DNA from 4 places in the Micromonospora sp. NPDC005203 genome. Region 4 is predicted to be linked to each of the others. Evidence: riboswitches for the same ligand, from Rfam matches in the RefSeq annotation. Region 4 holds a riboswitch; each other region holds the start of a gene.
The links. Region 4 has a riboswitch for cobalamin ahead of bluB (5,6-dimethylbenzimidazole synthase). Riboswitches for the same ligand answer to the same signal wherever they lie in the genome.

Region 1 (7,568 bases), on a different contig from region 4:
GTCACCCTGGTGTCGGTGCCGTCCAGCGTCGCGGTGATCACCAGGGTCGCCGGTGCCGTCGGGTCGGCTGACGTCGTGGCGGCGCGGGCCACCCACAGGATCTTGTTGTTCGACCCGTCGCTGCGTACCAGGCGCAGCGGATGAGCGAACAGCACCGCCACGATGTCACCCTTCGCGCCGAAGACGTGCGGGCCCCGGCTGGTCCCGTGGAATCCGGCGTCCGCCCAGTCGGGCAGCGACTCCATCTCGACAGGCGAATGGCAGCCCGTCGCGGCGCTCGCCGTACTCCCGGCGCTCGCGGTGGTGGCAGCAGCGCGGGTCGGCGCGGCCGACCCACCGTCGGCGGCGCACCCCGCCAGCAGAACCACCGAAGCCGCCAGCAGCAACCTGCCCCATGAAACCATCTCGACCCTCCGGTACGTGTCGACGACTCACCTCATCTTCAGGACACCGGCCGCGCCCGTCCGGTTCCTAGCGCAGTGAGCGGGCGATCTCGATCGCCTCGGTCTTCGTGACGGCGCCCTCGATCCGGTAGCTGACGTCGGCGTCCTGCCAGATCAGCGTCGAGGCGGCAAGTCGGGCGCTCTCCTTGCGGACCACGCCCGAACGGTCCACGTACGACAGCACGTGCGGCCCGTCGACCCACACCGCGAAGTCACCGTTGACCTCGACCCAGTCCGCTCCCGGCGGGATGACCTCCTTGTGGAACGACAGGTTGAGGCGACCGTCGAACGCGTCGACGCGCAGCGCGCCGCCGTCGTAGAGCAGCGTCGCGACCCGGCAGGTGCCCGCGGGGTCGGGGTCGGCGACCAGCACCCGATCGGGCGGACCCAGCTTCGCCGGCAGACGGATCGGGAACCGTACCGCCCGTCGTGCCTCGTCCAGACCGGCGACCCGCTGCCCGGGCAACGGCGACGCGACGCCACCGGGCACCGTCGGCGCGGGCGCGACGGCGATGCTGACACCGGCGAAGCGCAGCAGCCCGGTCACCGCATCGGCGACGGCGGCACGGGTCGGCGGCAACACCGCCACCAGCAGCAGGGCGGCCAGCGCCGCCGCGACGAGCGGACGCCACCGCCGCACCGGCCGGTGCAGCCGTCCGCGGACCTCGGCGCGCACGTCGGGCGGCTCGGGCGTCTCCAGCCAGGCGGACAGGTCCCGCAGTTCCCGTTCGAGGTCACCCATGCCGGACCTCCTCCCGGTCGAGCAGGCCGCGAAGCTTCGCCAGGGCCCGGGACGTGCGCGACTTCACCGTGCCCCGGGGCCAGCCCAGTGCCGCCACCGTCTCCTCCTCGCTGAGGTCGAGGAAGAACCGGCAGACGATCACCTCGCGGTCGCGTACCGGCAGTTGCCGCAGGGCCCGCACCAGCGCGGCGCGGCGCTCCCCGGCGAGGACCGCACCCACCGCGCCGTCCTCGGCGGTCTCCGCCGTCGGGTCCGCCGCCGCGGCGCGCAGGACGAGACCGTCGCGGCGGCCGCGCGACCGGTGCAGGTTGCGGGTCTCGTTGGCGACGATCGCGAGCAACCAGGACCGGAAGGACGACTCGCCCCGATAACGGGACAATTTGCGGTACGCCTTCACGAACGCCTCCTGGATGACGTCCTCGGAGTCCGAGCCCGCGCCGAGCAGCGCCGCCGTCCGGTACGCGGACGCGGTGTGCCGAGCGACCAGGAGGTCGTACGCCGCCAGGTCGCCGGAGCGGGCGCGGGTGACGAGCGCGTCGTCGTCCAGGGGAACCTCCGTTCGGGTCACACTCATGACACCGCCCACGCTCGGTGGGTTCCAACCCCCGGTCGGGTCAGCTGTCTCCCACCCGGCGTGCAGCGTATTGCCAGGATTCGGTGCTGCACTGGAGGGCGTCGAGGGAAGGGGTGGGGCATGAGCTGGTTCAGTCGCCGGTCACGGGGCGTCGAGGCGACCCCGACGAAGCTGGACCGGGAGGCGACCCGGGACGACCTCGCCGCGCTGGAGGCGTTCGTCACGAGCCGGCACGGGGTGGAGTTCTACCTGGAGCCGGAGACCACCGCGACGGACACCACAGTGGTGGCGATCGCCCACGACGGGGAGTGGATCCGCCGCCGCACCGGCACGCCCCGCGCCGCGGGGGCCATCGCCCGCAAGCACGCGGTGCCGTTGTACGAGGCGGGCCGCACCGGCTATCCGGAACGGATGCGGGTGTGGAGCCGGGCCCATCCGGAACGCCACGCCCGCTGAGGCCGGTCGGCTCAGGTGGCCTCGACGACCGAGTGTGCCTGCTCATGTGTCATCGGCTCGGCCTGGCTGGAGACGTACCAGAGACGAGCCAGCGCGGCCGCGGAAGGCCCGCGGCGACGAGCGTGGCCTGGATCTCCCGGGCGTGCCCGGGGCTCTGCCGAGCGTCGATCATCACACTGCCGCGCTCGTCGGCGACGACGGCGACGCCGGCCTGGACCGCGTCCGGGTCCGAGCCGCCAGGACGGAGTCAGACCCGACCGGCGAGGTGGAAGAATCGGGCGGCGCTGATGGTGGTCGACCCCCGAGATTGATCGCGGACGTTGAGCCAGTGATCACCGATCCTAGGTGACCGCGCCGATGCCACCGTCCCACCGAACGATAGGCGCAGGCCAGGGGACATGCGCGCGTCCCTTGCTCTGCTTCAACCGGCGCAACGATGCGACGACTTACTGGTGCATCGGTTGAAGCAGAGCAAAGGACGCGACACATTGACCTAACGCCGGCGAAGCAGGGCTCCTTCGCACGCAATCATTGCTGACTTTCGATGGATGTCGCCCGCTCGGCGACGTCGGGTCGGCGTTGACCGGCGGCGGAGGGGTGTGGCAGCATTCGCGGCCTGACGGCAGTGAAGGAAGTCGGTGCGATTCCGACGCGGTCCCGCCACTGTCACCGGGGAGCGATCCCCCCTCGTGAGTCACGACCGTGTGTCTGCGGTTGGAAGGCCGGGGGAGAGCGTCGATCCGGAAGCCAGGATACTTCGGCCGTCGGGATGTACCCCAGGGCGTGGACACCCGAGGAGGACCCGATGACGCACGGCGTCTCATTCATCGACGATCATCGTCACACTGCGCTCCAGGCCGCTGGCTTCCGGTACCGCTGACCTGAGCGCCCGGCGCTGACCGGCCCCGACGCCCGCGTCGGTGAGTCCGGCCGCGCCGTCGTACCGGCTGACGCCGCACCCACCCGCTTCGTCCAGGTCGCCTCCCTCAGCGGCCCGGGCGTCACTCTCCGGAGCCCGCCGTGCGCATCCTGCTGCTCTCCACCGCCGACACCGACCTGCTGGCCGCCCGCGCCAGCGGCGCCGACTACCGGCTCGCCAACCCCGCGCGGGTTGCCGCCGACGAGGTGCCCGTCCTGCTCGACGGGGTCGACCTCGTCGTCGTACGCCTGCTCGGCGGTCGGCAGGCGTGGCCGGACGGCCTCGCCGCGGTGCTCGCCACCGGCGTGCCGACGGTCGTGCTGGGTGGCGAGGCGCTGCCCGACGCGGAGCTGATGGCCATCTCCACAGTGCCGTCCGGGGTCGTCACCCAGGCGTTGGCGTACCTCGTCGAGGGCGGGCCGGACAACCTCGGGCAGCTCGCCTGGTTCCTTTCCGACACGGTGCTGCTCACCGGCGAGGGGTTCGCCCCGCCCGCGCCCACCGCCGCGTACGGCGTGCATGGCGAACACCCGAACGACCCGCGGCGGCCCACCGTGGGGATCGTCTTCTACCGGGCGCACGCGCTCGCCGGCAACACCGACTTCGTCGACGTCCTCGCGGACGCGGTCCACAACGCCGGCGGCAACCCGCTGCCGATCTTCTGCGGCTCGCTGCGAGGGCTGACCACGGGCGCGGGCCCGCTCGGGCTCTTCGCCCGCTGCGACGCGCTGCTGGTCACCGTGCTGGCCGCCGGTGGCGCGGTCGCCGCGGACGCCTCCGGGGGCGGCGACGAGGACGCCTGGGACGTCGGCGCCCTGGCCGCCCTGGACGTGCCGATCATCCAGGCGCTCTGCCTGACCAGCACCCGCGAGCAGTGGGCCGGCAGCGATGCCGGGCTGTCCCCGTTGGACGCGGCGATGCAGGTGGCCATCCCCGAGTTCGACGGCCGGATCGTCAGCGTGCCGTTCTCGTTCAAGCAGATCGACGCCGACGGGCTGTCGGTCTACGCGGCCGACGCCGACCGGGCGGCCCGGGTCGCCGGGATTGCGGTGCGCCACGCCCGGCTGCGGTACGTGCCCAACGCCGACAAGCGGATCGCCGTGGTGCTCAGTTCGTACCCCACCAAGCACTCCCGGGTCGGCAACGCCGTCGGGCTGGACACCCCGGTGTCGGCGGTCCGGCTGTTCGCCGCGCTTGCCGACGCCGGTTACGACCTGGGTGACGCGGCGCTGCCCGACGACGGTGACGCGCTGATCCACGCGCTGATCGCCGCCGGTGGTCACGACGTGGAGTGGCTCACGCCGGAGCAGTTGGCCGCCGCCGAGGCGCGGATACCGGGGCAGACCTACCAGCGCTGGTTCGACCAGGTCCCGGCCGAGCTGCGGGAGCGGATCCGGGAACACTGGGGTGAGCCGCCCGGCCAGCTCTACACCGAGGGCGGGGACATCGTGCTCGCCGGGCTGCGCTTCGGCAATGTGGTGCTGCTGATCCAACCGCCGCGCGGCTTCGGGGAGAACCCGATCGCCATCTACCACGACCCGGACCTGCCGCCGAGTCACCACTACCTGGCCGCGTACCGCTGGCTGGCCGCCCCGGTCGCGGATGGCGGCTTCGGCGCGGACGCCGTGGTGCACCTGGGCAAGCACGGCACCCTGGAGTGGCTGCCCGGCAAGGGCCTCGGCCTGGCCGCCGACTGCGCGCCCGACGCGGTCCTCGGTGACCTGCCGCTGGTCTACCCGTTCATCGTCAACGACCCCGGCGAGGGCACCCAGGCCAAGCGCCGGGCGCACGCCGTGGTCATCGACCACCTGGTGCCGCCGATGGCCCGCGCCGAAACCTACGGCGACCTGGCCAAACTGGAGCAACTGCTCGACGAGTACGCCACCGTGCAGGCCCTCGACCCGGCCAAGGTGCCCACCGTGCGGGCGCAGATCTGGGACCTCGTCCGCGCGGCGGAGCTGCACCACGACCTGCACGCCGAGGCGATGCCCGACGCGGACGACTTCGACACCTTCGTGCTGCACCTCGACGGGTACCTCTGCGAAATCAAGGACGTGCAGATCCGCGACGGGCTGCACATCCTCGCCGACGCGCCCACCGGTGAGCCCCGGGTCAACCTGGTCCTCGCGGTGCTGCGCGCCCCGCAGATCTGGGGTGGCGCCCGAGCCCTGCCCGGCCTGCGGCAGGCGCTCGCCGTCGCGTACTCCCTCGACGAGCAGGAACTGCTCGCGGCACCGGGCGAACGACTGGCGGTGCCCACGGCGCTGACCGACGTGGTGGACGGGCCGGCCGGCACCGCCGCCGACGCCGTCGACCTGATCGAAGCCCTCGCCCGGCGGTTGGTTATCGGGATGGAGACGCTCGGCTGGGACGCCGAGGCCGTCGACGCGGTGGTCGCCGAGGTGACCGGCCAGTCGATCCCGGACGTCGCCGCGGTGCTGCACTTCGCCGCCACCGAGCTGGTGCCCCGGCTGGACCGGACCACCGACGAGCTGACCAACACCCTCGGGGCGCTCGACGGCCGGTTCGTGCCGCCCGGCCCGTCCGGTTCACCCACCCGGGGACTGGTCAACGTGCTGCCCACCGGCCGCAACTTCTACTCCGTCGACCCCAAGGCCATTCCCAGCCGCAACGCCTGGGACGTCGGGGTGGCCCTCGCGGATTCGCTGCTGGCCCGGCACCTCGCCGACACCGGGGCGTACCCCCGCTCGGTGGGTCTGACCGTGTGGGGCACCAGCGCGATGCGCACCCAGGGCGACGACATCGCCGAGGTGCTCGCGCTGCTGGGCTGCCGGCCGGTGTGGGACGACCGGTCGCGGCGGGTCACCGGCATCGAGGTGGTGCCGACCGCCGAGCTGGGCCGGCCGCGCGTCGACGTGACCGTGCGCATCTCCGGGTTCTTCCGCGACGCGTTCCCACACGTGGTGGCGCTCCTCGACGATGCCGTGCGGCGGGTCGCCGCCCTCGACGAGCCGGACGAGGACAACTACCTGCGGGCGCACGTCGCCGCGGACCTCGCCGAGCACGGTGACGAGCGGCGGGCCACCGCGCGGATCTTCGGTTCCAAGCCGGGGGCGTACGGCGCGGGCCTGCTGCCCCTGATCGACGCCCGGACCTGGCGCAGCGACGCCGACCTGGCCGAGGTGTACGCGGTGTGGGGTGGCTACGCGTACGGCCGGGGCCTGGATGGGCGGGAGGCGCGCGCCGACATGGAACGCTCCTTCGCCCGGATCGCGGTGGCGGTGAAGAACCAGGACACCCGCGAGCACGACATCGTCGACTCCGACGACTACTTCCAGTACCACGGCGGGATGGTGGCGATGGTCCGTCACCTCACCGGCACGTCACCGCAGGCGTACGTGGGCGACTCGGCGATGCCGCACGACGTGCGCACCCGCACGCTGGGCGAGGAGACCCGGCGGGTGTTCCGCGCCCGGGTGGTCAACCCGAAGTGGATCGCGGCGATGCGCCGGCACGGCTACAAGGGCGCGTTCGAGCTGGCCGCCACCGTGGACTACCTGTTCGGCTACGACGCCACCGCCGGCGTGGTCGACGACTGGATGTACGAGCACCTGGCCGCCGCGTACCTGTTCGACGATACCACCCGGCAGTTCCTGGAGCAGTCCAACCCGTGGGCGCTGCGCGGCATCACCGAGCGCCTGTTGGAGGCCGCCGACCGGGGGCTGTGGGCCAAACCCGAGCCGGCCACCCTGGACCGGCTGCGCGACACGTACCTGGCCAGCGAGGGCGACCTGGAGGACCGGGCATGACCGAGACCGTCACCGCGACCTATCCGTTCAGCGCGGTGCTCGGCATGGCCGACATGCGGCTGGCGCTGCTGCTCAACGCGGTGTCCCCGGCGATCGGCGGGGTGCTGGTCCGGGGGGAGAAGGGGACCGCCAAGTCCACCGCCGTGCGCGCGCTGGCCGCGCTGCTGCCCCCGGTCCGCCGGGTCGCCGGCTGCCGCTTCGGCTGTGACCCGGCCGAGCCGGACCCGGCCTGCCCGGACGGGCCGCATCCGGCCGACGCCACCGCCGAGACCCGTCGGGCCCGGCTGGTGGAGTTGCCGGTGGGCGCCGCCGAGGACCGGGTGGTCGGCTCGCTGGACCTGGAGAAGGCCCTCGGCGAGGGCGTGCGCGCCTTCGAGCCGGGTCTGCTCGCCGCCGCCCACCGGGGAGTGCTCTACGTCGACGAGGTCAACCTGCTGCACGACCACCTCGTGGACCTGCTGCTGGACGCGGCGGCGATGGGTCGCAGCCACGTCGAGCGCGAGGGCGTCTCGGTCAGCCACGCGGCCCGGTTCCTGCTGGTCGGCACGATGAACCCGGAGGAGGGGGAGCTGCGTCCGCAGTTGCTCGACCGGTTCGGGCTCACCGTGGAGGTGGGCGCCAGCCGGGACCCGGAGGTGCGGGTCGAGGTGGTCCGCCGCCGGCT
Region 2 (7,568 bases), on a different contig from region 4:
GGAGAGCTTGCCGATGGTCGGCGCGGCCAGAAACAGGTTCAGCGACTGGGACTGGTCGATGAACGGGGCGCGGGCGGCGGCCAGGTCGATCAGCGCCCGCTGCGGCAGTTCCCAGGCGGTGCGGAACAACTCCCGGACGCCGGCCGGCAGCTCGGCGATGTCCTGCACCGATCCCTCCGCCCGCTTGATCGCCGAGCGGATCCGCTTGGTCCACAGACCGCGGGCCTTCAACTCGCGGACCAGAGCGGTGTTGACCTGGAGGAACTCCCCCGACAGGGTCTCGCGCTTGAACAGGTTGGACACCTGCGGCTCGATGCACTCGTAGCACCCGGCGATCGAGGCGATGGTCGCGGTCGGCGCGACCGCCACGAGCAGCGAGTTGCGCAGCCCGTCCGTCGCAACCCGCTGGCGCAGCGCGTCCCAGCGCGCGGTCTGCGTACCCTCGACACCCCACAGGTCCGGCTGGAGGTGGCCCCGCGCGGCGCGGGTCTGCGGGTACGCCGGGTGCGCGCCGAAGCGACGCGCCAGGTCGGCGGAGGTCTCCAGCGCGGTCAGGTACAGCTCCTCGCTGATCCGGGTGGACAGCTCCCGTGCGGCCGGGGAGTCGAACGGCAGCCGCAGCGCGAAGAAGACGTCCTGCAGGCCCATCAGCCCGAGCCCGACCGGCCGCCAGCGGGGGTTGCTCGCCGCCGCCTGCTCGGTGGGGTAGTAGTTGATGTCGATGACCCGGTCCAGGAAGGTCACGGCGGTACGGACGGTGGCGCGCAGCCGCTCCCAGTCGATGCCGCCGTCGGTTAGGTGCGCGGCGAGGTTCACCGAGCCGAGGTTGCACACGGCGGTCTCGGCGTCGCTGGACACCTCGATGATCTCGGTGCACAGGTTGGACAGGTGCACCACGTTGCCGTCCTCGGCGGTCTGGTTGCACAGTCGGTTCGCGGCGTCCTTGAAGGTCATCCACCCGTTGCCGGTCTGGGCGAGGGTGCGCATCATCTTGCCGTACAGCTCTCGCGCCGGGACCTGCCGCACGTGGCGGCCCTGCGCCTCGGCCTGCCGGTACGCGGCGTCGAACCGCTCCCCCCACAGGTCGGGCAGCTCGGGTACCTCGTGCGGGTCGAACAGTGACCACACCTCGTCGGCCTCGACCCGGCGCATGAACTCGTCCGGGATCCAGTTGGCCAGGTTGAGGTTGTGGGTGCGGCGGGCGTCCTCACCGGTGTTGTCCCGCAGTTGCAGGAACTCCTCGATGTCCGGGTGCCACGGTTCCAGATAGACGCAGGCCGCGCCCTTGCGCCGGCCGCCCTGGTTGACCGCGGCGACGCTCGCGTCCAGCGTGCGCAGCCACGGCACGATCCCGTTGGACTGCCCGTTGGTGCCGCGGATCAGTGCACCCCTGGACCGGACCCGGGAGTACGCGATGCCGATGCCGCCGGCGAACTTGGACAGGTTGGCGACCTGGGCGTACCGCTGGTAGATGGAGTCCAACTCGTCGCGCGGAGAGTCGACCAGATAGCAGGAGGACATCTGGGTGTGTCGGGTGCCGGAGTTGAACAGTGTCGGCGAGCTGGGCAGATAGGCCAGGCTCGACATCAGTCGGTAGAAGCCGACCGCCTCGTCCGGCGTCTGGGACAGCCCGCAGGCCACCCGGAGCAGCCAGTACTGCGGGGTCTCCAGCACCAGCCGGCTGGTGGGGTGACGCAGCAGGTACCTGTCGTACACCGTGCGTAGGCCGAAGTACTCGAATCGTCGGTCGCCGTCGGGATCGACAGCGTGATCGAGCATCGGGGCGTGGGCGGCGACGAACACGGCGGTGTCGTCGCCGATCAGGCCCTCGGCGTGGCCGATCCGGATCGCCGCGCTGAACGAGGTGACGCCCTGTCGACGCACCTCCTTGTCGACGTAGCCGGACAGCAGCCGGGCGGCGAGGCGCGAGTACTGCGGTTCCTCACCGATCATCTCGGCGGCGGTCTGGATGGAGAGCCGGTCCAGTTCGGCCGTCGTCGCGCCGTCGTACAGGCCGCTGATCGTGCGGGTGGCGACCCGCATCGGGTCGACGTCGGCCAGGTCGTCGGCCCACCGCTCGACCGCACGGACGATCTTGTTGACGTCCACGGACTCGGTGGTGCCGTTGCGCTTGCGCACCTGCATCGGCGTGCGCCGCACGGCCGCGTCGCCGCGGACCGGGACTACCTCGGTGACTGTCACCACTCACTCCTCGCGAGTTCGAGACCTGATGGCCCCTCGAACGCGTGGAGACAGACACCGACGGACGCCACGCCGGCACGGCGTGGGTCAGGTGGCGTCGGCCGTCCCACGCGGCCTCGGACCGCCGCCCACCCGGGTGCGGGTACGCGGCGCGCTGGCAGGTCTTCGGACTCGTGGGCACGACCGGGTTGGCCGGTCTCCTACTGGCTGTCGCTTCCCAGGCCGCTTCGTGGCCCAGTGCTTCTGACGGCTGTCGTTCCCACTCACCGCTGCGGGACAGTCCCGGATTTCCACCGGGTTCCCTCTTACCTCGACCACTCCGGATGAGCGGCCGAACCAGCTGCGTTCGACACCATATATAGGGACGCTGCGGTTGTCACACCCCACATGTCGGTCTCGGGCGTGTTGACGGCGGCCTCCGTGACGGTCGTCACCCACCACGCCGACCACGCCGGGGCGCGGTGGACCGACACCCGCGCGGCGCGGCACACGAACAGGTGTCGACATCCGGAAAGGTGTGATGTATTAAGTCTTTAGATGTAAAGATCCCTACCCATAATTAGGCGTCAATGCAGCTATCCGGAGTGGACATCTAATCTTCTGGGCCACTCCTCATATCCCGCACCACCGTCCTCATCGGGCCGGCGGTGCCGCAGCAGTGCCCGGGTCGAGGACGAGGTGCCACCCGTCGAAGGTGCCTACCAGCGCGGCGAATGTCGCCACCACCGCATTCAGCGCTCGCGGACCGGGTACTGCGATCACGGGGACCGCACACCGACGAATCTCCAGCACGAAGAAACATTGGATGTCTTCGATTCCCGACGGATCGACGTCGTTGACGCGTCGGATCGACCCTCCGTATACTCCCAGAGATCATCTGATCTTTAGCCTAACCGGGCGAGGAGCGCATGCCGCAGATCACCGCCGTCACCGTCGAGGACGTCCGCTTCCCCACCTCCCTGACCGCTGACGGCTCCGACGCCATGAACAAGGACGGCGACTACTCGGCGGCCTACGTCGTCCTGCACACCGACGGCGTCGACAGCAGCGGTGCGCCACTCGCGGGCCACGGCCTGACCTTCACCATCGGCCGGGGCAACGACATCGTCGTCGCGGCGGCCGTCCACCAGGCACAGCGCCTCGTCGGCGTCGACGTTGCGACGATGGCGGCGGACATGGGCGCGGTCTACCGTCTGCTCACCTCCGACTCCCAACTGCGCTGGCTCGGCCCGGAGAAGGGTGTCGTGCACCTGTCGCTGGCCGCCGTCCTCAACGCGTCGTGGGATCTGGTCGCCCGGGTCGCCGACAAACCGCTGTGGCGGCTGCTCGTCGACATGTCCCCCGAGCAACTCGTCGACATCGCGGACCTGCGCTACCTGTCCGACGCGCTGACCCGGGACGAGGCACTGGCCATCCTGCGCGCCAAGGAGAGCACGAAGGCGGCCCGTCTCGCCGAGCTCGACCGGACCGGCTACCCCGCCTACACCACCTCGGCAGGCTGGCTCGGCTACGGCGACGACAAGCTGCGCCGGCTGTGCCAGGAGGCGGTGGACACCGGCTACGGCTACGTCAAGCTGAAGGTGGGTGCCAACCTCGACGACGACATCCGCCGGTGCGGCATCGCCCGGGAGATCCTCGGTCCGGACCGCAACCTGATGATCGACGCCAACCAGGTGTGGGACGTCGGTCAGGCCATCGAGTGGGTCAAGGCCCTGGCGCAGTTCGAGCCACTGTGGATCGAGGAGCCGACCAGCCCCGACGACATTCTGGGCCACGCCGCCGTGCGCCGCGCCGTCGCTCCGATCGGAGTCGCCACCGGCGAGCACTGCCACAACCGGGTGATGTTCAAGCAGTTGTTCCAGGCCGAGGCCATCGACTTCTGTCAACTGGACACCGGCAGGTTGGCCAGCATCAACGAGATCGTCGCCGTGCTGCTGCTCGCTGCGAAGTTCGACATCCCCGTGTGCCCCCACGCCGGCGGTGTCGGGCTGTGCGAGATGGTCCAGCACGTGTCGGTGCTCGACTACGTCGCGATCTCGGGAGATCTCACCAACCGGGTCACCGAGTTCGTCGACCACCTGCACGAGCACTTCACCGACCCGTGCATCATCGCGGACACCGGCTCGGGCAGCGGTTACGTCCTGCCCCGTCAGCCCGGTTACTCCACCCGGATGCGCCAGGAGTCGGTCGAGCTCTACCGGTTCCCCGACGGCGGCTACTGGGCGGCGACGGACCCGACTACGGTGTCATCTTCGGAGCCGTACGTGATCGCGGGTGGGACGGCCACCCCCGCCGGCCGCTAGGGGGATGTCATGTCGCGCACCGACGAGGTGGTGAACGGCATCAAACGGATGATCCTCGAAGGGCGTTTCAAGCCCGGGGACCGGCTGCCCATCGAGAAGGACCTCGCCGAGTCGCTCGGTGTCTCGCGGGGCTCGCTGCGCGAGGGGATGTCGGCTCTGTCGATCCTCGGCATCGTCAACATCCGCCAGGGTGACGGCACCTACGTCACCAACCTCGACGCGCCGCAACTGTTGGCCCCGATGGGCTTCGTGGTCGACTTCCAGGGCCAGGGCGACCCACGGCACGTGCACATCGTCCGGCGGCTGTTGGAGTGCGAGGCCGCCCGGCTGGCGGCGACCAGGATCACCGACGAGGCCCTCGCCCAGGCGGGCGAACTGCTCGACGAGGCGGCGCGGATCGCCGGTCGGTCGCCGCAGGAGCACGAACGGATCATGGAGATCGACATCGCCTTCCACCGGATCATCGCGGTGCACGCCGACAATCCGGTGCTCGTCGGCCTCATCGAGGCGTTCGCCGGGCGCACCCTGCGCGGGCGGCTCTGGCGGAGCCTGCACGAGGAGGGCGCGGACCGGCGTACCCACGACGAGCACGTCGCGATCCTGAAAGCCCTGGTGGCCCGGGACCCGGAGCGTGCCCGGATCCGGATGGCCAACCACCTGATCGGGGTGGAGGAATCGCTGTACGGGCAACCCGCCGACGGTGATGCCAACGTCGAGCCGACCCGGTTCTGAGCAACCACCTCGGCGTACGGCGGCGCGCCGCGCGGCCACCCACGGCCCGACGGCTCCGGGGCGCGCCCTCGATCACGTGATCGCGCGCGCCCCGGCCGACGAGGTCAGCGCTCGTCCCGCTCTCCGCCGGTGCTCCCGGTCATCGCCGCGACCAGGTCGTCGGTGGTGACCTCGTCCGCGCGCAGCCGGGCCGCCCGCCGGCCGAGCCGCAGCACCTCGACGCGGTCGGCGATCTCGAGCACCTGCGGCATGTTGTGGCTCACCAACACCACCGACATGCCGGCGTCACGAGCCCGTCGGACGACGTCGAGCACCCGCCCGGTCTGGACGACACCGAGCGCCGCGGTCGGCTCGTCGAGGATGACCACGTTCGTCGCCCAGATGATCGCGCGCGCCACCGCTACGCACTGTCGCTGCCCACCGGACAACATCGCGATCGGGGTGGTGACCCGGGGGATCCGCACGCCCAGTTCGTCGAGGGCCGCGGCGGCACCCTGCCGCATGGCGCGCTTGTCGAGCAGTCCGAGCCGGCCGAGCGGCCCGGAGCGCAGGATCTCCCGACCGAGGTACAGGTTGGCGGCAACGCTGAGATCGTCGGCGACGGCGAGGTCCTGGTAGACGGTCTCCACCCCCGCGCGTCGGGCGTCGACGGGCGTGGAGAACTGGACGGGACGGCCATCCACCCGGATCTCGCCCTCGTCGGGCGGGTGCACACCGGACAGTGTCTTGATCAGCGTGCTCTTTCCGGCGCCGTTGTCGCCGATCAGCGCGACGACCTCACCCCGGTGGACCGTGAAGTCGGCGCCGCGTAACGCCTCGACGTGCCCGAACCGCTTGACGATGCCACGGGCTTCGAGGACCGGTGGTTGCTCGGCGGTCGGTTGCGTGTCGCTGTCGGCGGTAGCCGTCGGGGTCGCGCCCATCACTGCACCGGCGGGTTGGCACAGCTGGGCTCGAGCACCGCCTTGATCTCCGCGGAGTCGATGTTCTCCTTGGTGACGAACGTGACGCCGGTGTCGGCCGACGCCAGCGGCGCCTTGTCCCGCAGGTGCTTGACCATCTTGTCGACGCCGAAGTAGCCCATCTTGAACGGGTTCTGCACGACCAACGCCGAGATCTGGCCGCTGCGCACCCCGGCGATCTCGTCCGGGGCGGCGTCCCAGCCGATGATGACCACCTTGCCGGACTTGCCGGCCGCCTGGATGGCCTGCGCGGCGCCGAGCACGCTCGGCTCGTTGGCCGCGAAGATGCCGGCGAGGTTGGGGTTGGCGGTGAGAATGTTCTCGGTGACGCGTCGCGCCTCGTTGACGTCGCTGCGGCTGGGCTGCTGGCCGACCAGCTTGAGGTTGGGATACTGGGCGAGGCCGGCCTTGAAGCCGTCCACCCGCTCGGTGTTGGTCTGCGATCCCGGCTGGAACTCGACGAGCGCCACCTGGTGGTTGCCGGGGCCGAGTTCGGTGGCGAGCAGCTTCGCCGCCTCGGTGGCCGACGCGCGGTTGTCGGTGGCGAACAGCGGCACGCTCGACGGCTGTGGGCTGGTGCCAGAGTCGATCATCGCGACCGGGATCTTCGCGGCGAGCGCCTGGTCGGTCGCGGGCGCCAGCGCGCTGGAGTCCGTCGCCGCGTACACGATGCCGTCGACCTTCTTGGTGACGAAGTTCTGGATCAGGTTGACCTGACCCTCGACGTCGGTCTCGGTGGTCACCCCGTCCCACTGGACGGTGACGTCCCCCGCGCGCTGCGCGGCGCACTCCGCGCCCGCCTTCACGGTGTTCCAGTAGTCGGCACCGACGGCCTTGGGCACGACGGCGAGCTTCAACGGGCCGCTGGCGTCCTTCGTCGCGCCGTCGCCGCCGCCGTCGCGGACCTCGACCCCGCCGCAGGCGCTGAGCAGGGCGGTCGCCGCGGCTGCGGCCAGAACCGCTCGTACACCCAGGATCGACCGTCGCGTCCGCCGGCTGGTGGTGGTGTGCGCCATGGTGTGTGTCCTTCCTCGTTCGGAGTCTCGGAATGGCATGTCAACCCCGTGATTCCAGCCGCCGGCGGCGGTACTGGTCGAAGTAGACGGCGGCCCAGATGATCAGGCCGACGATCACCTGCTGGTAGTGGATGCTGATGTCGAGCAGGACAGCGCCGTTGCGCACCAGGGCGATGAGGAACGCGCCGATGATGGTCCCGACGATCCGGCCCTGGCCACCGAACAGGCTGGCGCCGCCGATGACCGCGGCGGCGATGACGTCGAGCTCCAGGGAGATCCCGTAGTTCGGCTGGCCGGAGTTGACCCGGGACGCGGCGATCATGCCGCCCAGCCCGACCAGGACGCCCGCCAGC
Region 3 (7,568 bases), on a different contig from region 4:
GTCGGTGTTCCCGTCGCTGGACCCAGACGGCGAGGACGACCCGGGCCTGGCCGCTTGATCGGTCACGTTGAAGACCCGGCCGAAGCGCTGGAATTAGCACAGCGAACGACCGGGGCGTCGCCGGATCGCTGGGTCAACCACGGGGTTGCCCGGGAGGACTACGCGGACTTCGTGCGAGCCAGGAACTCCTGACTCAGATGTTGAAGCGGAACTAAGGGCCGCTACCGCGCTACCAGCGGCGATGCTATCCGACACCTGCCGAGAAGGCGTCTCAGGCTCCCATAGTTGTTCGCTGCTGACGACGTTTCGCGGTGTCTTGTGCCCCCTGTGTGCCCGCCCCACGGCCCGAGGCACCGTGTTTAGCTGCCGGCACCCGACAAGCTGACCGCGAGGCGATTGATATGGCATTGACCAAGAAGGGCGCAAGGCTCATCACGGTCGACGACATCGTCTACCGGTGGCGAGTGCGCGGGAAGCCAACCTACGCCCAAGGGCTTTGCGAGCGGCCCCTTACCCTCGCCATCGAGCAAGCCGACTGCAAGGGCGGCGTGCTGCTGGTCAGCATGCCTCAGGACCATCCGAGCAACTGGATCGGCGGCCCGCCCGTCCCTGTTCTACCGTCGACGGTCGCGGCAGTCGTCCGCAAGGCTCTGACTGAGGGATGGCGACCTAGCCAGCCATCGGCGGTCTTCCACATGGATGCGCCCGACGTATCGCCAAAGCCACGGACTCCTTGACCCCAAGGCAACCAACACGGCCCTCCGAACTGCCCTGAAGCATCGGCTGAACTCACGGTGAGGTTGCATCCTGACGGCGGTCCTCATGCTGACCCACCGTCCTGGTGGGTCACAGGCCGGTTCGCCCGTCGATGCACTCGCGCAGGAGGTCGGCGTGGCCAGCGTGCCGCGCATACTCCTCGATCACGTGGACAACCACGTCGCGCGTGGCGTGGCTGCCACCGTCGACAAGCACCTCGCGGCCCAGGTCGGCCTCGTCGAGGGCGTCGAGCCATTCGTCCGCCTTGGCGATCTCGACCTTCCAGGTTGCAAAGGCGTCCTTCACCACGGCCGGGTCGGGGAGCGCGCCCCCGAAGTCCCAATCCGGGTCGTCCTCGTGCTGGTAAAGGCACGGTGCGTCGGTTCGCCCTTGCAGCACACGCTGGAACCATTGGTTCTCCATCTGCGCCAGATGGCGGACCAGGCCGAGCAAGCTGAGGGTGCTGGGCGGTACCGCGCGTCGGCCGAGCTGCTCGGCGTCCAGTCCGTCGCACTTCATCTCTATGGTCAGGCGGTAGTTGCCGAGGTACTCCCGGTAGGTCGCCTTCTCGCCGACGGGCTGACCGAAGGTCCTGGGGTCATTTTCGGGGGCGGTCCACAGTTTGCTCACGGCGCCACCACACCGCGGGCGGATCACACCGGTCAAGTGAGTTGCGGTGGACCAACTTCGACGTCGGCGCGCATCGCTGGCGATGCTTGACACCTTCGTCCCGCAGGAACCACCGATTGAGCTGCCTTGAGGTCCACCGGAGTTCATGGACGTCCGGGCACAGTCGTCCTGGTCGTCACTCGGATCGCCGCTCAGACGAACGCCGGATCTTGCGCATGAGCATGGCCCAGACGCCGTACCCGGAGCCGACATTCCCCGTGATTGCGCCGGCAGCAGAGCCCATGAAGAGGGCGTTGGCGCAGTCAGGGCAGACCCTGCGGCCGGTGATTGTCTCTTGAAACGGCTCCTTGACCCGTCGTCTGCAGTCTGGACACTCACGGCTTGACAGGCCCATTGGCTCTCCCCGGTCGGTTATCGAGCAGGGTATCCGGCTGCCACTACCAAATCCGGCGTCAAGAGCGCCGTGACGCCTACCGGACGCCAGGGCGAGCGGCAGCAATGCGACGAGGCCGGGGTATGCCCGCGTGTGATCCGGGCATGCCCCGGCCTGCCGGCGACGGTGGAGCGGGCTCCTCGGACCAGGCCACCGCCACAACGGGCGCGTCAGCCGTCGTCGAGCAGCGCGCGCCGCAGCGCCAGCCGGTGCTTCCGGCGGATCTCCGCCTCCCGGTACCGTCGCCGGTCCCCGTCGGTCTCCGGTAGCAGCGGCGGCACCGTACGAGGCTGACCGTCGTCGTCGATGGCGACCATGACCAGGTGGGCGGTGGCCACGTCGGTGGGCGGCACCGCCCGGTCCCACCGGTCGGCGGTCACCTTGACGGCGACCTCCATCGAGCTGCGGCCGGCCCAGGTGATCCGGGCGTCGACGTGTACGACGTCACCGACCCGCACCGCGCGCAGGAACGCCGTCTCGTCGATGGCGGCGGTCACCGCCGGCCCGTCGGAGTGCCGGGCGGCGACCACACCGGCGACGGAGTCGATGAGGTTGAGGATCCGGCCGCCGTGCACCGTACCCATCAGGTTGGTGTGGTGCTGGTCCATGATCTGCGACAGGGTCAGGTGCGACGCCGACGGCGCTCGGCCGGCGATCGTGGTGGTGTCGTGCACAGCGGTAGTCCGTCCCTCGGGAAACCACACCGCCGGGTCGCGGACACGCGCTGACGAGGACCTGGCCGTGCGCCACACACACGGCCCGTCACCCGCTCAGCCCACCCGCGAGGCCGACGGCAGCGCACACGGTTGTGTACGCGGCGCCGGCAGGTCTTCGGACTCGCGGGCCTGACCGGTCGCGCCGGTCCCCTACTGGCCGTCGCTTCCCAGGCCGTTGGCCCAGTGCTGATGACGGCGGTCGTTCCCACTCACCGCTGCGGGGCAGCCCCGGATTTCCACCGGGTTCCCTCTTAGGACGCCCAGCCGGTCACGACGGGGCGAACCAGCGCCGTCGGCAGCATAGCTGGCCAGGGAATGTGTCCACCCGGGGCGTCCCGCTGCGGCGACCCGCGACCTCGTCCTCAACTTTTGTCGTTGGAGGAAGAAGATCGCCACCTCTTGAAAAAAGTCTCGCGAGGGTGAGGATATCCAGATGCGTCGTCTCCCCCAGACTTGCGGGCGGGTGGTCTCGGGCCTCCTCGCGTTCCTCCTCGCCTCGGCGGTCGCCCTGCTCGCGTCCGCTCAACCCGCCGCAGCTCACGGGACCCTCGCCGAGTCCACACCGGCGGGCGGCTCCACCGTGCGCGAGCCGTTCACGGCGGTGCGGCTCCACTTCACCGAGAAGGCCGCCGCCAACGCGTTCTTCACGGTCACCGCCCCGGACGGCACCCGGGTCGATGACGGCTGGTCGCAGGGCGAGCCGAAGCCGCTGAAGAAGCCGGTACGGGAGTACTTCCTGGTCAACGGGCAGTTTGAGCCACGGGAGTACACGACGGGGTTCCCCGCGGTGGTGACCGTCGCCCACCTGCCCGCGAAGGGCCAGTATTCGGTGAGCTACCTGTCGGTCGCCTCGGACGGCGACACCGTGCGGGGCACCCTGACCTTCCGCTACGACGGGCGGGTGGCCGCAGCGCCGAAGGGGTGGAGCCCGCCGTCGACCCAGCCGGACCCGGCGCTGGTGGCCGCCACCGAGCAGCACAACACGTCCGGGCCGGCCTCGGCGGTGCCGACCACCGCGGACGACGCGTCGACCCCGCCGGCCGCAGCGGCACCGTCGACCGGGTCGACCGGGGACAGCGGTCCCGGAGCACTGGCCTGGGCCGGCTGGGCGCTGGCGGTCGCGGCGGCCGGGGCGGTGGCCGCGTACATCGTCTGGCGTCGCCGATCGGCGTCCACCCGCAAACCCACCGGCCGGGGCCGTACCTCGCCGGCGAGCTACGCTCGACGCGGCGGTGGGGCCCGTCCCACGAACAGGGCCGGCACCGGCCCGGCCGTCGGCGGCAAGGCCGTCGGCGGCAAGACCGTCGGCGGTGGCAAGGCCAACGGTCGCAAGACCGTCGTCGCGCCGACTCCGGGCGACAAGCGGCGGGCCACCACCGTGCCGGCGGCAGGCAAGGGCAACGCGGTCGTCACGGCCCGCACGGGCGTCGCGGTCGATCCGACGCCGACCGATCAAACCGTCGCCGGTACGGACGGCGAGCCGACGGTCGAGCCCGGACCAGGACCCGACCCGGACCTCACCGCCGCGGCGCCCGGATCCCGGCTGAGCAACACCCACCTGGCCCTGCTCGTCGGCGGGCTGGTGATCGCGCTACTGGCCGGCTTCGGGCTGGCCCGCATCGGGACCGGCGACGGAAACCCGGCGAGCCGCACCGCCGGACAGCCCGCTGGCGGTCCGCCCGCCGCGGGGCAGGTGGGCTCCGCGAACGACGGGCACCAACATCCGGCGGGCACCGGGCCGCACACGCATCGGGGTGACGGCGCGACGGGCGAGACGCTGGCGACCGGGACGACGGTCAGCGCCGGCGGCTACACCCTGCAACCACTGGAGCGGTCCCAACCGCCCGGGGTACGCGCGGACTACCGGTTCCGCATCGTCGGGACCGACCGGCAACCGGCGACCCGCTTCGCGGTCGTCCACGACAAGCCGTTGCACCTGATCGTGGTCGGCCGTGACCTGTCCGGCTACCAGCACCTGCACCCGACGATGGCGGCCGACGGCACCTGGAGCGTACCCCTGACACTGGCCCGGCCCGGCGGCTACCGCGTCTACGCCGACTTCTCCGTCACCGCGACCAACGACACGCAGATTCCGCTCGTGCTGGGCGTCGACCACACCGTGCCCGGCGCGCACACCCCGACCGCGTTGCCGCCGGTACAGGCCCAGGCGAAGGCCGGGCCGTACGCGGTGTCGATGACCGGAACCCCGACGGTGGGGGTGACGGCGCCGATGCACTTCAAGGTCAGCGCCGACCCGACCGTGCCCGTGCAGCTGGAGCCGTACCTGGGCGCGTACGGGCACCTGGTCGTCGTCCGCGAGGGCGACCTCGGGTACGTGCACGTCCACCCCGAGCCGGAGCTGGTCGACGGGTCGGTCAAGTTCTGGCTGACCGCACCGAGCTCGGGCCGGTACCGGGCGTTCTTCGACTTCCAGGTCGCCGGCAAGGTGCACACCGCCGAGTACACGATCAACGTGCCCTGAGCCGGAACTTTCTCCCCGCTGCGGCCGACCATCCAGCCAGCAGCAATCATCGGAGGAAGAACACATGCGCAGCACCAACCCGCTCGGTTCACGCCGCTTGGCCACCGTCCTCGCCGCCGCCGTCCTGGCGGTGGGCGCCGCGGGTTGCGGCTCGTCCGACTCTCCGTCGGCGGCGCAGCCCACGTCGTCCGCGTCGGCCTCGGCCAACCCGGACGCCGGTGTGCTCGGCATTCGTGACCCGTGGGTGAAGGCGGCCGACAAGGGAATGACGGCGGCCTTCGGGACCCTGGTCAACGACGGCGACAGCGATGTCACGCTGACCAGCGCCACGACCGAGGTGTCGCCCATGGAGCTGCACGAGATGGCCATGAAGGACGGCAAGATGGTCATGCGGCAGAAGCAGGGCGGCATCGTGATCAAGTCCAGGGGCACGCACGCGTTGGAGCCCGGCGGCGATCACCTGATGCTGATGGACCTCACCAAGCCGGTCCGGGCCGGCGACGAGTTGACAGTCACCCTGACCTTCGCCGACGGCCGGACCCAGCAGTTCCGCGCGGTGGCCAAGCCGTTCACCGGCGCGCAGGAGAGCTACGCACCCGGGCACGGCGAGCCCATGCCCGGCCTGAGCGCTACGCCGGGGATGAGCATGAGCCCGGCATCGTGACCGAGACGTCACCCGTCCGGCCGGTGAGCAGGCGTGGCCTGCTCACCGGCGGGGCTCTCGCCGTCGGCGGTGCCGTGGCCGGCGGGACCGCGATCGCCGTGACCCGTGCCGGGCAGACCGGACCACCGCCGGCGACCATCGCCGACACGACGCTGGCGGCGAGCGTGGGCGCCCTGGTCGAGCCGTTCCACGGCGCCCGGCAGGCCGGGGTCGCCACCGAACCGCAGGCGCACGCGGCATTCGTCGCGTTCACCCTGCGACCCGGCACCGACCGGGCCGCGCTGGGGCGGATGCTGCGGCTGCTCACCGACGACGCCGCCCGGCTCACCCAGGGCCAACCCGCGCTTGCCGACACCGAGGCCGAACTCGGGCTGCTGCCGGCACGGCTGACGGTGACGTTCGGCTTCGGGCCCGGCCTGTACCGGGCCGCCGGTGTCGACGACCGGCGGCCGGCATCGGTCACCGACCTGCCCTCGTTCCGCGTCGATCGACTCCAGCCGGCCTGGTCCGGCGGCGACCTGCTGGTGCAGCTCTGCGCGGACGACGCGGTCACCGTCGCCCACGCCCAACGAGTCCTGATCAAGGACAGCCGGCCCTTCGCCGTCGTCCGCTGGGTCCAGCAGGGTTTCCGGCGCAGCCCCGGAGTCGAACCGGGCGGCCACACGCAGCGCAACCTGTTCGGCCAGCTCGACGGCACAGCCAACCCCCGGCCCGGCACTCCGCTGGACACCACGCTGTGGGTGCCGGACGGCCCGGCGTGGCTTCGCGACAGCACCACCCTTGTGCTACGGCGCATCAGCATGAACATGGAGACCTGGGACCTGCTCGGCCGCACCGACCGCGAACTCGCCATCGGACGGCGGCTCGACACCGGCGCGCCCCTCACCGGCACCGCCGAACACGACGAGCCCGACTTCGCCGCCACCGGCCCCGACGGGCTCACCGTCATCCCCGACTTCTCCCACCTCACCCGGGCCCGAGAAACCGACGACCGGCTGAAGATCCTGCGCCGGCCCTACAACTACGACGGTGTGCCGACAGCCGAGGGCCACGCCGACAGCGGGTTGATCTTCACCTCGTACCAGGCCGACATCGCCCGGCAGTACCTGCCCATCCAACGCCGACTGGCCGACCGGGACCTGCTCAACGAATGGACCACCCCGATCGGCTCCGCCGTCTTCGCCATCCCACCCGGGTGTATGCCGGACGGCTGGATCGGCGAGCAGGTGCTCGGATGACCCCGCCAACCGGAGACGTCACCAGGACCGTGCCGCCATCCCGCCCCACCGCCGTCCGGCTCGGCGCGGCGGCGCTCGCCGTCCTCGTGGCGCTGCTCATCCCGGCCACCCCGGCCTGCGCGCACAACTCGCTCAAGTCGTCGACGCCGGCTCGGGACACGACCCTGTCGAGCGCGCCGACCGAGGTCGCCCTCGAATTCATGCAGCGGCTCGACCCCACCTTCACCACGATCGTGCTAACCGACGCCGCCAAGCGGAAGCTCACCACCGGCGAGCCGGTGGTCACCGGGGCGACGAGCACGGTCCAGATCACCGACGCACTGCCCAACGGCAGGTACACGGTCGCCTACCGGGTCGTCTCCGCCGACGGGCACCCCGTTCAGGGGTCGTACCCGTTCACCGTTGCCGACCCCGCGTCCAGCGCCGCGCCGGTCGCCGAGGCCGGTACGTCGGCCGCCACCGCGTCCGCCGCCGCGAAGAACACCGCCGGCGGCCCGGGTGCCGCGGTGCTCGTCGCGGGTGCCGCGCTCGCCGTTCTCGTCGTGGTGGCGGCCGGGTTGCTGTGGCGGCGGGCCGCCCGTCGCTGACCGACCCGTTCTCGCGCGGTCGCGTCCCCATCACCTCACACCGCAAGGGCAACACGTGTCCG
Region 4 (7,568 bases):
GTCTCCGGTCGATAGCGTGCCTGCGTGTACGCGACTCCGCCGGCCGACTGCCACAGTTCGGTCCGATGTGTCCGGTACGGGCCGCTGGCCGGCTCGTCCCGTAGCGTCACCAGGGATTCCGTGAAGACGTACTGGTCGGGTCGGGCGGTGAGCTCGGGCTGCTGCCGGGCGGCGTCGGCCGCCATCCGGAAGATCTCCGACGCGGTTGCCGTGGGCGGCGGCCTGTCGCCCACCCCCATCGTCTGGACCGCCAGCGCGCCGGCGGTCAGGACGACGGTCAGTCCGAACGCTCCGGCCAGGCGCCAACCGCGCGGGAACCGGGTACGGAGTCCGGCGGCGCGGGTCGCCGAAGCCACCTCGGCCCGCCGAGCGACGTGGGCGGTCAGGTCTCTGAGGAGCTGCTCCTCGAAACCCTCGGTCGACTGTTCGATCTTGTTCATGATGTCAGCTCCGTCTCATCAGGCGAGGGTGGTGGCCGGACGGGCGAGCACGGCCTGGACGACGCGACGGGCACGGTGCAGGCGGACCCGAGCAGCGACCGGGGACATCCCGACCACGGTCGCCGCCTCCGCGACACTGAGGCCGTCCACGGCGACGAGTTCGACAAGCGTTCGGGTGCCCTCGGGCAGCTCGCTCAGCGCCCGATAGGTGTGGCGGGCCACGGACTCGGCGTCGATCCGCTCCTCGATGCGGGCGATGTCATCGGGACCCAGGTCCCGTCGTCCGGCCAGTCGGCCGGTCACCCGCAGCCGTTGGGCCGCCCGACGCCGCTCGTCGCCGATGACGTTGCGGGCCACCCCGTACAGCCAGCCGACCTGGCTACCCCGGTCCGGCCGGTAGCCGTCCGCCGACTCGATCACCGCGAGGAACACGTCGGCGGTCAGGTCGGCGGCGAGGTGCGGGTCGTCGACCCGCCGCGCCACGAACCGGCCCACCGCCTCCAGGTGCCGCCGGTAGAAGACCTCGAAGGCCACCGGATCGGCCCCGATGCCGGAGATGTCACCCCCCGCTTCGCTGGGCTCACGCACAGGCTGTCCCCTCTCGTCACTCACACCTCTTCTTCGTCAGCCGGACCGCTGGTGTTACCAAACCCCCGGGCGAGTGGGCCCCGCCCGAGGCGGCACGGCCGGTCAGCTGGGCAGTCGCCCTGGTGATGGGGCACTATCGAGGCACCGGCGACTGGCGGCACGGGGATGGTGGAACCATCGGGGAGCCTCTCGCGGGCGTCGACCGCCTGGGCGCCCGCGTCGAGGGACCGTCATGACCACGACAAGCGAATCCACCGAACACCACACCTCGTCGGGCCCGGCCCGGCTCCTGCCGGGTGCTCCCGTCGCCGAAGCCGTCCTGGCCGAGACCGCCGCCGCTGCCGCAGCACTCCGCAGCCGCGGGATCACGCCGAGCCTCGCCACCATTCTCGTCGGCGACGACGACGCCAGCGCCGGTTACATCGCCATCAAGCAGCGCCAGGCCGTCGCGCTCGGGTTCGCGTCCCCGCACGTGCATCTGCCCGCCGCCGTCACCCAGGCCGAGCTGCACCAGGCCATCGCCCGCTTCAACGCCGATCCCGCCGTGCACGGACTGCTCGTGCAGTATCCGGTGCCGGGGCATCTGGACTACGACGCGGCGCTGCTGACCATCGACCCGGACAAGGACGTCGACGGCATGCACCCGCTGAACATGGGGCGTCTCGCCGTCGGCCTGCCCGGCCCGCTGCCGTGCACCCCCGCCGGCATCGAAGCACTCCTGGCGTACCACCAGATCCCCGTCGCCGGTCGTGAGGTCGTCATCCTCGGTCGCGGCGCCACCCTTGGCCGTCCCCTGGCGATGCTGCTCGCCCAGAAGCGCCCGACCGCCAACGCCGCCGTCACCGTCGTCCACACCGGCGTGCCCGACTGGGACCGCTACACCCGCCGCGCCGACATCCTCGTCGCCGCCGCCGGCGTACCCCGGATCGTGCGGCCTGAGCACGTCAGGCCCGGCGCCGTCGTCATCGGTGCCGGCGTCCGCTACGAAGGGCGGCGTCTCCTGCCGGACGTGGACGAAGCGTGCGCCGAGGTCGCCGGCGCCATCACGCCCCGGGTCGGCGGGGTCGGTCCAACCACCGTCGCGATGCTGTTCCGCAACGCCGTACGCGCGGCCGAGCGAGCGAGCCAGTAGCCCGCACCGCTGCGCCAACCGCGCATTCATGGCGGGGTTAGTCCCAGGTTCGTGGGGGCCGCTATGGTGCGCGGTGGCACAGACGTTGCGAGGTGCCCCGCGCGAGTGGGGAGAATCGGGAAGCCGGTGTGAGTCCGGCACGGGTCCGCCGCGGTGACCGGGGTCCGAAGACCGGCCTCGCGTCATCGCCCCGTCAGGGGCGCGAGCGCAGCGGGAGCCTGCCGTGAACAACGAGCTCTACGAGACCATCCACCGCCGCCGGGACGTACGTGCCCAATTCACCGGGGCGCCGATCCCCGCGGATACGTTGGATCGGATCCTCACGGCGGCGCACGCCGCACCGAGCGTCGGTCTCTCCCAACCCTGGGACTTCATCCTGGTCCGCGATCCAGAGCTGCGGCAGGAGTTCCACCGACACGTAGAGCGGGAGCGGGACACTTTCGCGGCCACTCTCGACGGTCCGGCGGCGGAACGCTTCGCCCGGATTAAGATCGATGGCGTACGAGAGTCGACGTTGTCGGTCGTGGTCACCTACGACCCGGAGCGGGGTGGGCCGGCCGTACTCGGTCGACACGCGATCACCGACGCCGGCCTCTACTCGGTCTGTCTGGCGATCCAGAACCTGTGGCTGGCCGCAACCGCCGAGCAGCTCGGGGTCGGCTGGGTCTCGTTCTACCGGGAGCCGTTCCTACGCGATCTGCTCGGCATCCCGGCCACCGTCCGCCCGGTGGCGTGGCTCTGCCTCGGCCCGGTCACCCATCTGGAGCAGACGCCGGACCTGGAGCGGCACGGCTGGCGTCAGCGACGTCCGCTGTCGTCGGTGATACACCACGACCGTTGGTCCGAGTGACCAGCACACGGACGAGCCCCGGGCGCGCGAACGCCCGGGGCTCGTCGCTGACGTGTCAGCTGCAGCCGCTGGTGGAGCCGCAGCCCTCGCAGACGTAGCAGCTACCGGCGGGGCGCATCTTCGTACCGCAGGTGAAGCAGAGCGGCGCGTCGGCGGCCTTGCCGATCACGGCCTCCAGCAGTTCGGTGCTGGAACCCACACTCGGCGCCGGCTTGGCGGCGGCCACGTCGGCCATCTCCTGGGCCGGCTGGGCGACAGCCTCCGGCTTGGCCGGGGTCTCCACCGGCGCGGACGACGCCATCGCGGTGAGCTCCGCGCCGGTGACGGCGGCGGCCTCGGCCCGCAACTGGGCGGCCCGCTGTTCGCTCAAGCCTGACCCACACGCCGCCCCGCGACCTCTCCTACAGCCGCCGGGACGGGAACGACAAGCACCTGGCCGTCGAGGGTGCCGATCGCCAGGCGGCCGACATCTATCCGCCTCAGCGAGAGGGGTACAACCGGGTGGCCGGCGATCCGTAGTTCATGTCGCGCGTGGACATTGCCGTCCTCGGTCCTCAGGACGACCAGCTCCCCCGTGTTGAACACGACGTAGACGAAAGTGTCGTCGGCGTCCAGGGCGGTGGCCTCCCGATCGGCGGTGAAGATCCATTGCAGCTCACCGGTCAGATACCGGCGGCGGACCACGACGGCGTTTCCCGGCAGTCTTCCCCCGCCGTTGTGCACCGCGCCCGTGTGCACGAGCGACGGCCCGGCCCGGTCGTCCAGGTACGCACCGACGCCACCGAACAGGTGGCCGCCTCGCAACGTATCCCATTCCAGCGGAAAGAGCTGCCGGACCCGTCCCGTTGGCACGTCGACAGCGACCACCCATTTGTCGCGCCAGGGCTCGCCCCTCCGGCCTTGAAGAAACAGCAGATCCGGTGCGTAGCGGATGTCAAAAAAGTGGTTGAAAAGGTCGTACGGGCCGAGTTGGATGGTGGCCGCAGCATCAGCGGGCGGCCCGAAAGTGACTTCTCCGGCTGTTTTGCTGCGCCTGTCATGGTCGGTGTCGCGAAGCGCCCACGAGCCATCGATCCTGCCAACCAGGAGTGCGGGATTGGACGATTCGTGGGTCTTGCGGACCGTGCCGTCGTCCAGATCGATCTCCAGCACGCCGCTCGGGTCCTGGGTCGACCGCCCACCCCCGTACCGGCGCGGCACCTGTGTCAACACCAGGGCCGTCCGATCGCCCGGCAGCACGCGGATCTGATAACCCGTGCGATCGGTTGGTACCTGCCAGAGCAACTCCGCAGATGTCCCCGACCAGCATTCAAGACCGACACCCTCCAGTGCGGTGAGGATCCGGCCATCTGCGAGCGCCTCGACTGCCCACACGCCCCGTCGGGCCGCCCACACCTGGCCGCGTCGGCGGCAGAGTTGCGAGACAGTGGCGACTGCCGCCGCCGTATCGATCGAAGGTTCGTCCGGGACCGGTTGTTCGCCATAAGGCATCTGCAGCATGCCTACGACGGCTCGGTCCCAGTCATCGCGGCTGATCGAGCACGCCAGGGAGGTAGTGCCGAACCGCTGCTCGTCCGGGTCACACGGGATGGCCAGCACCAGGTCGAGCATCTGCGGGCTTCGCCACGCGACTCTTCGCACCTCGCGGGGATATTCCAGCAACGAGACGGCGATACCGGCGGTCAGGTCCAGCAGGAGCAACTCGCCCTCGTAGGACCACCCGCCGTCGTAGGAGCCAGTGCCGATCGCCACCAGGGGCAGAGTTGGATGAAAGGCGATGCTGTGGACCGGCCAGCGAGCGGTGACCTGGTGGACGCAGGTGAGGTCGTCGGTCCGGTAGACCGCCAGCGGATGCGGCCCCGAGCCGCAACCGATGTCACGGCCGTGCCATTGCGGCCAACCAAGATCACCACCGACCGCGATCAGATCACCGTTGGGGGAATTGGCGGTGACGCGGGGCTGGCCGATTTCGCGGAAGGGCCCGGCACCCAGCACGCGGGCTTCGGAGCGCTTCACCGGTTGGCGGCAGGTTCGATTCTCTCGATCATGTTGGCATCCTGCAGGGCCTGCCACTCAAGGACAAGGCAGTTTCCGATAGGTGCTGGGACGGCTTCACCACCTCGACCACATCACGGTTCATTGGCGCGGCGTCCTGCGCAGGGAGATCTCCTCCAAGTGCTGGCGTTGGTGCTGCCGAACCATCTCGTCCCAGACCTCCTGGTCGTAGTCCGGATCGGGCGGGATCCACTTGTGCGAGTTGTCGCTGTAGTGGAACCGCTCGTCGCCCCGCCGGATCAGACTCACCGGACCCAGCCCAGAAAGCGCCGGTGCAGCAGCCCGGCGGGCACCCAGGTCAGGTCCTCGGCCGCCCAGACCAGGTACGACCCCATGTAGAGGGCCAACGACACCGGTGCGCGGTCGAACTCGGCACGCAGCTCGGTGCGCCGGGTCCGGCAGGGCCAGTGCGCGTCGCAGCCGCCGCAGGTCCACACCGGAAGGACCGGGCCGTGGGTGGTCACGACAGACCATCCAGGAAGCGCCGGGTGACCGACCGGGCGTGCCAGCGGGCCGCCCATTCCGCCTGATAGCAGGGGTACGGGGACAGCCGTTCCCACCACCAGCGACAGCCAGCGCAAAGCCCGCCAAGGCCGGGCAGGTGCACGGACAAGATTCGTTCGACCTGATCCTCGGTCACTCCTGCTCCTCCCCTGGCCAGTGGCCTCGCCGGATCGGGATGCGGTGCCTGGCCCGACACGGCAGTTCAGCTCCACACCGGCAGACCCACCGCCACCGTCGCCACGACCAGACCGGCCGATGCCGCCGAGCCAGAGTCAGCGCCACCGCCAGCAGGTAGTCGTCGTACGGCACGTGCGATCCCATGAGACCCCAAACTTGGACTCCTATTTTGGAAGTACAACCACGTTAAAGTTGGACTCCTATTTTGGGAACCTCTTCGCGGCGTGTCGCGGCATCCAGCGATGACCACGCCATAATCAGCCGGTGGTGAACCCGACGATCCAGCGACGGCGCCTGGGCCTTGCTCTCAAGCGGGCACGTGAAGGCGCAGGCAAGACGCAGGACGAGGCGGCTGTTGTCATCGACGCAGCAGCAAGCAAGATCAGCAGGGTCGAGCTTGGACAGTCGGGAATCAAGCTCACCGACCTGAACCTGCTACTCGATCTCTACGGGGTTCGAGGCGATGACGCCGAATCGCTCCGCGACCTTGCACGAGCAGGTCGACAACGTGGGCGCTGGAGCACCTACCGGAACGCCGTACCCGACTGGTTCCGCCAGTACCTGGACCTCGAAGGTGACGCGTCAGAGATCCGTTGGTACCAGCCAGAGGTCATCCCCGGAGTCCTTCAGATCGAGCCCTACATCCGTGCCATGAACGCGATCGCCCACCCACGCCCGCCCACCGACGAGGTCGACCGGCAGGTTGCCGTGCGCTTGGAACGGCAGTCGATTCTGCGGCAGGACGGCGGGCCTGACCTGAGCTTCATCCTCAGCGAGTCGGCGCTGCGCCGAAGTGTCGGTGACGCGACGACGATGCGGGATCAGCTCCTGCACCTGACAGAGGTCAGCAAGCAGCCCAACGTCACCCTTCAAGTGTTCCCGTTCAACGCACAGACCTACGAGACGGCATCGTTCAGCTTCATCATCCTGCGCTTCGGGGACGACGCGGCATCGGACGTGATCTACGTCGAGACCTTCACCGACGCCGACTACCTTGACCGGCCGGACGCCGTACGGGCCTACACTCGGCTGTGGGACCGACTCCGGGCAGCCGCTCTCGGGCCGGTAGAGTCGCGCAAGCTCATCCTGAGGATGGCGGACGACGTGGAGCGGCAACAGACCTGAGAGAGTGATCATGGAAACTTCGGACAACCTGGTCTGGCGCAAGTCGAGCTACAGCGACAACAACGGCGGCGCTTGTATCGAGGTTGCCGAATTGGATACGAGCATCGCGGTGCGCGACAGCAAGGACCCCAACGGGTCAACCCTTCGCTTCAGGAGGGGCGCATGGACGGGGTTCGTACGTAGCATCCGGTAGCTCCCGGCCCCAATACCCAGGACAGCAAGCGTGCCGTGCGCTCGGGTGACGCTAGAGCCTCCAGCGGCAGCAAGCAGTACCCACGTCGAGGTCACATGCGTCCACCGACCCGACGAGGTCCACGACGAAAGGACCGGGTCGGCCCAGTCCTACGGTTCGAATCGCCGCTGCTTGGAAACACGTCCTCCATCGAGGCTTGCGATGGTCGCTCTACACATCGCTGTCGCCGTTCCAAAATAGACCGGCCCCGGGCGCAACCCAACGCGCACCTACGACCAGGCTGTGAAGCGACCGCGCTTGTACGGGCCTGGCGAGTTGGCCGCCCTGTTCAACGTGTCGCCGCAGCGGGTACTTCAGATCACACGCCGCCCCGGCTTTCCGAGCCGATGGCCCGCCTGATCGGGGCGACCATCTGGGACGCAGACGAGGCCATGTGACCATGCGTGGACGAGACGATCGGGCCGCGTAGCCTGCGGCGCGGGCTGTCGCCGATAAGCATCCCGA

Region 1: it holds a riboswitch for cobalamin, as region 4 does, so the genes downstream of both, cobN (cobaltochelatase subunit CobN) here and bluB (5,6-dimethylbenzimidazole synthase) in region 4, are expected to answer to the same signal.
Region 2: it holds a riboswitch for cobalamin, as region 4 does, so the genes downstream of both, ACFYPM_RS25430 (ribonucleoside-diphosphate reductase subunit alpha) here and bluB (5,6-dimethylbenzimidazole synthase) in region 4, are expected to answer to the same signal.
Region 3: it holds a riboswitch for cobalamin, as region 4 does, so the genes downstream of both, ACFYPM_RS24925 (acyl-CoA thioesterase) here and bluB (5,6-dimethylbenzimidazole synthase) in region 4, are expected to answer to the same signal.

What each region holds. Positions count from the first base shown of each region.
Region 1 is NZ_JBIAKV010000006.1:216,472-224,039, forward strand. It holds gene ACFYPM_RS16485 (hypothetical protein) at 1-245, opposite strand, end outside; gene ACFYPM_RS16490 (hypothetical protein) at 472-1,185, opposite strand; gene ACFYPM_RS16495 (RNA polymerase sigma factor) at 1,178-1,759, opposite strand; gene ACFYPM_RS16500 (hypothetical protein) at 1,880-2,215, shown strand; cobalamin riboswitch at 2,844-2,973, shown strand; gene cobN (cobaltochelatase subunit CobN) at 3,236-6,904, shown strand; gene ACFYPM_RS16510 (VWA domain-containing protein) at 6,901-7,568, shown strand, end outside.
Region 2 is NZ_JBIAKV010000013.1:138,863-146,430, reverse strand. It holds gene ACFYPM_RS25430 (ribonucleoside-diphosphate reductase subunit alpha) at 1-2,145, opposite strand, end outside; cobalamin riboswitch at 2,341-2,558, opposite strand; gene ACFYPM_RS25425 (enolase C-terminal domain-like protein) at 3,111-4,505, shown strand; gene ACFYPM_RS25420 (FadR/GntR family transcriptional regulator) at 4,515-5,237, shown strand; gene ACFYPM_RS25415 (ATP-binding cassette domain-containing protein) at 5,342-6,160, opposite strand; gene ACFYPM_RS25410 (ABC transporter substrate-binding protein) at 6,160-7,215, opposite strand; gene ACFYPM_RS25405 (ABC transporter permease) at 7,256-7,568, opposite strand, start outside.
Region 3 is NZ_JBIAKV010000013.1:20,820-28,387, reverse strand. It holds gene ACFYPM_RS24935 (hypothetical protein) at 402-737, shown strand; gene ACFYPM_RS24930 (DinB family protein) at 847-1,386, opposite strand; gene ACFYPM_RS24925 (acyl-CoA thioesterase) at 1,990-2,427, opposite strand; cobalamin riboswitch at 2,624-2,838, opposite strand; gene ACFYPM_RS24920 (copper resistance protein CopC) at 2,969-5,017, shown strand; gene ACFYPM_RS24915 (copper chaperone PCu(A)C) at 5,082-5,681, shown strand; gene ACFYPM_RS24910 (Dyp-type peroxidase) at 5,705-6,919, shown strand; gene ACFYPM_RS24905 (copper resistance protein CopC) at 6,916-7,506, shown strand; gene ACFYPM_RS24900 (cytochrome c oxidase assembly protein) at 7,562-7,568, shown strand, end outside.
Region 4 is NZ_JBIAKV010000011.1:163,458-171,025, reverse strand. It holds gene ACFYPM_RS23485 (CU044_5270 family protein) at 1-440, opposite strand, end outside; gene ACFYPM_RS23480 (RNA polymerase sigma factor) at 459-1,028, opposite strand; gene ACFYPM_RS23475 (bifunctional 5,10-methylenetetrahydrofolate dehydrogenase/5,10-methenyltetrahydrofolate cyclohydrolase) at 1,261-2,160, shown strand; cobalamin riboswitch at 2,234-2,355, shown strand; gene bluB (5,6-dimethylbenzimidazole synthase) at 2,384-3,010, shown strand; partial or broken gene ACFYPM_RS23465 (vitamin B12-dependent ribonucleotide reductase) at 3,066-3,371, opposite strand; gene ACFYPM_RS23460 (hypothetical protein) at 3,377-5,026, opposite strand; gene ACFYPM_RS23455 (hypothetical protein) at 5,147-5,314, opposite strand; gene ACFYPM_RS23450 (hypothetical protein) at 5,311-5,529, opposite strand; gene ACFYPM_RS23445 (hypothetical protein) at 5,526-5,705, opposite strand; gene ACFYPM_RS23440 (helix-turn-helix domain-containing protein) at 6,011-6,871, shown strand; gene ACFYPM_RS23435 (DUF397 domain-containing protein) at 6,882-7,064, shown strand.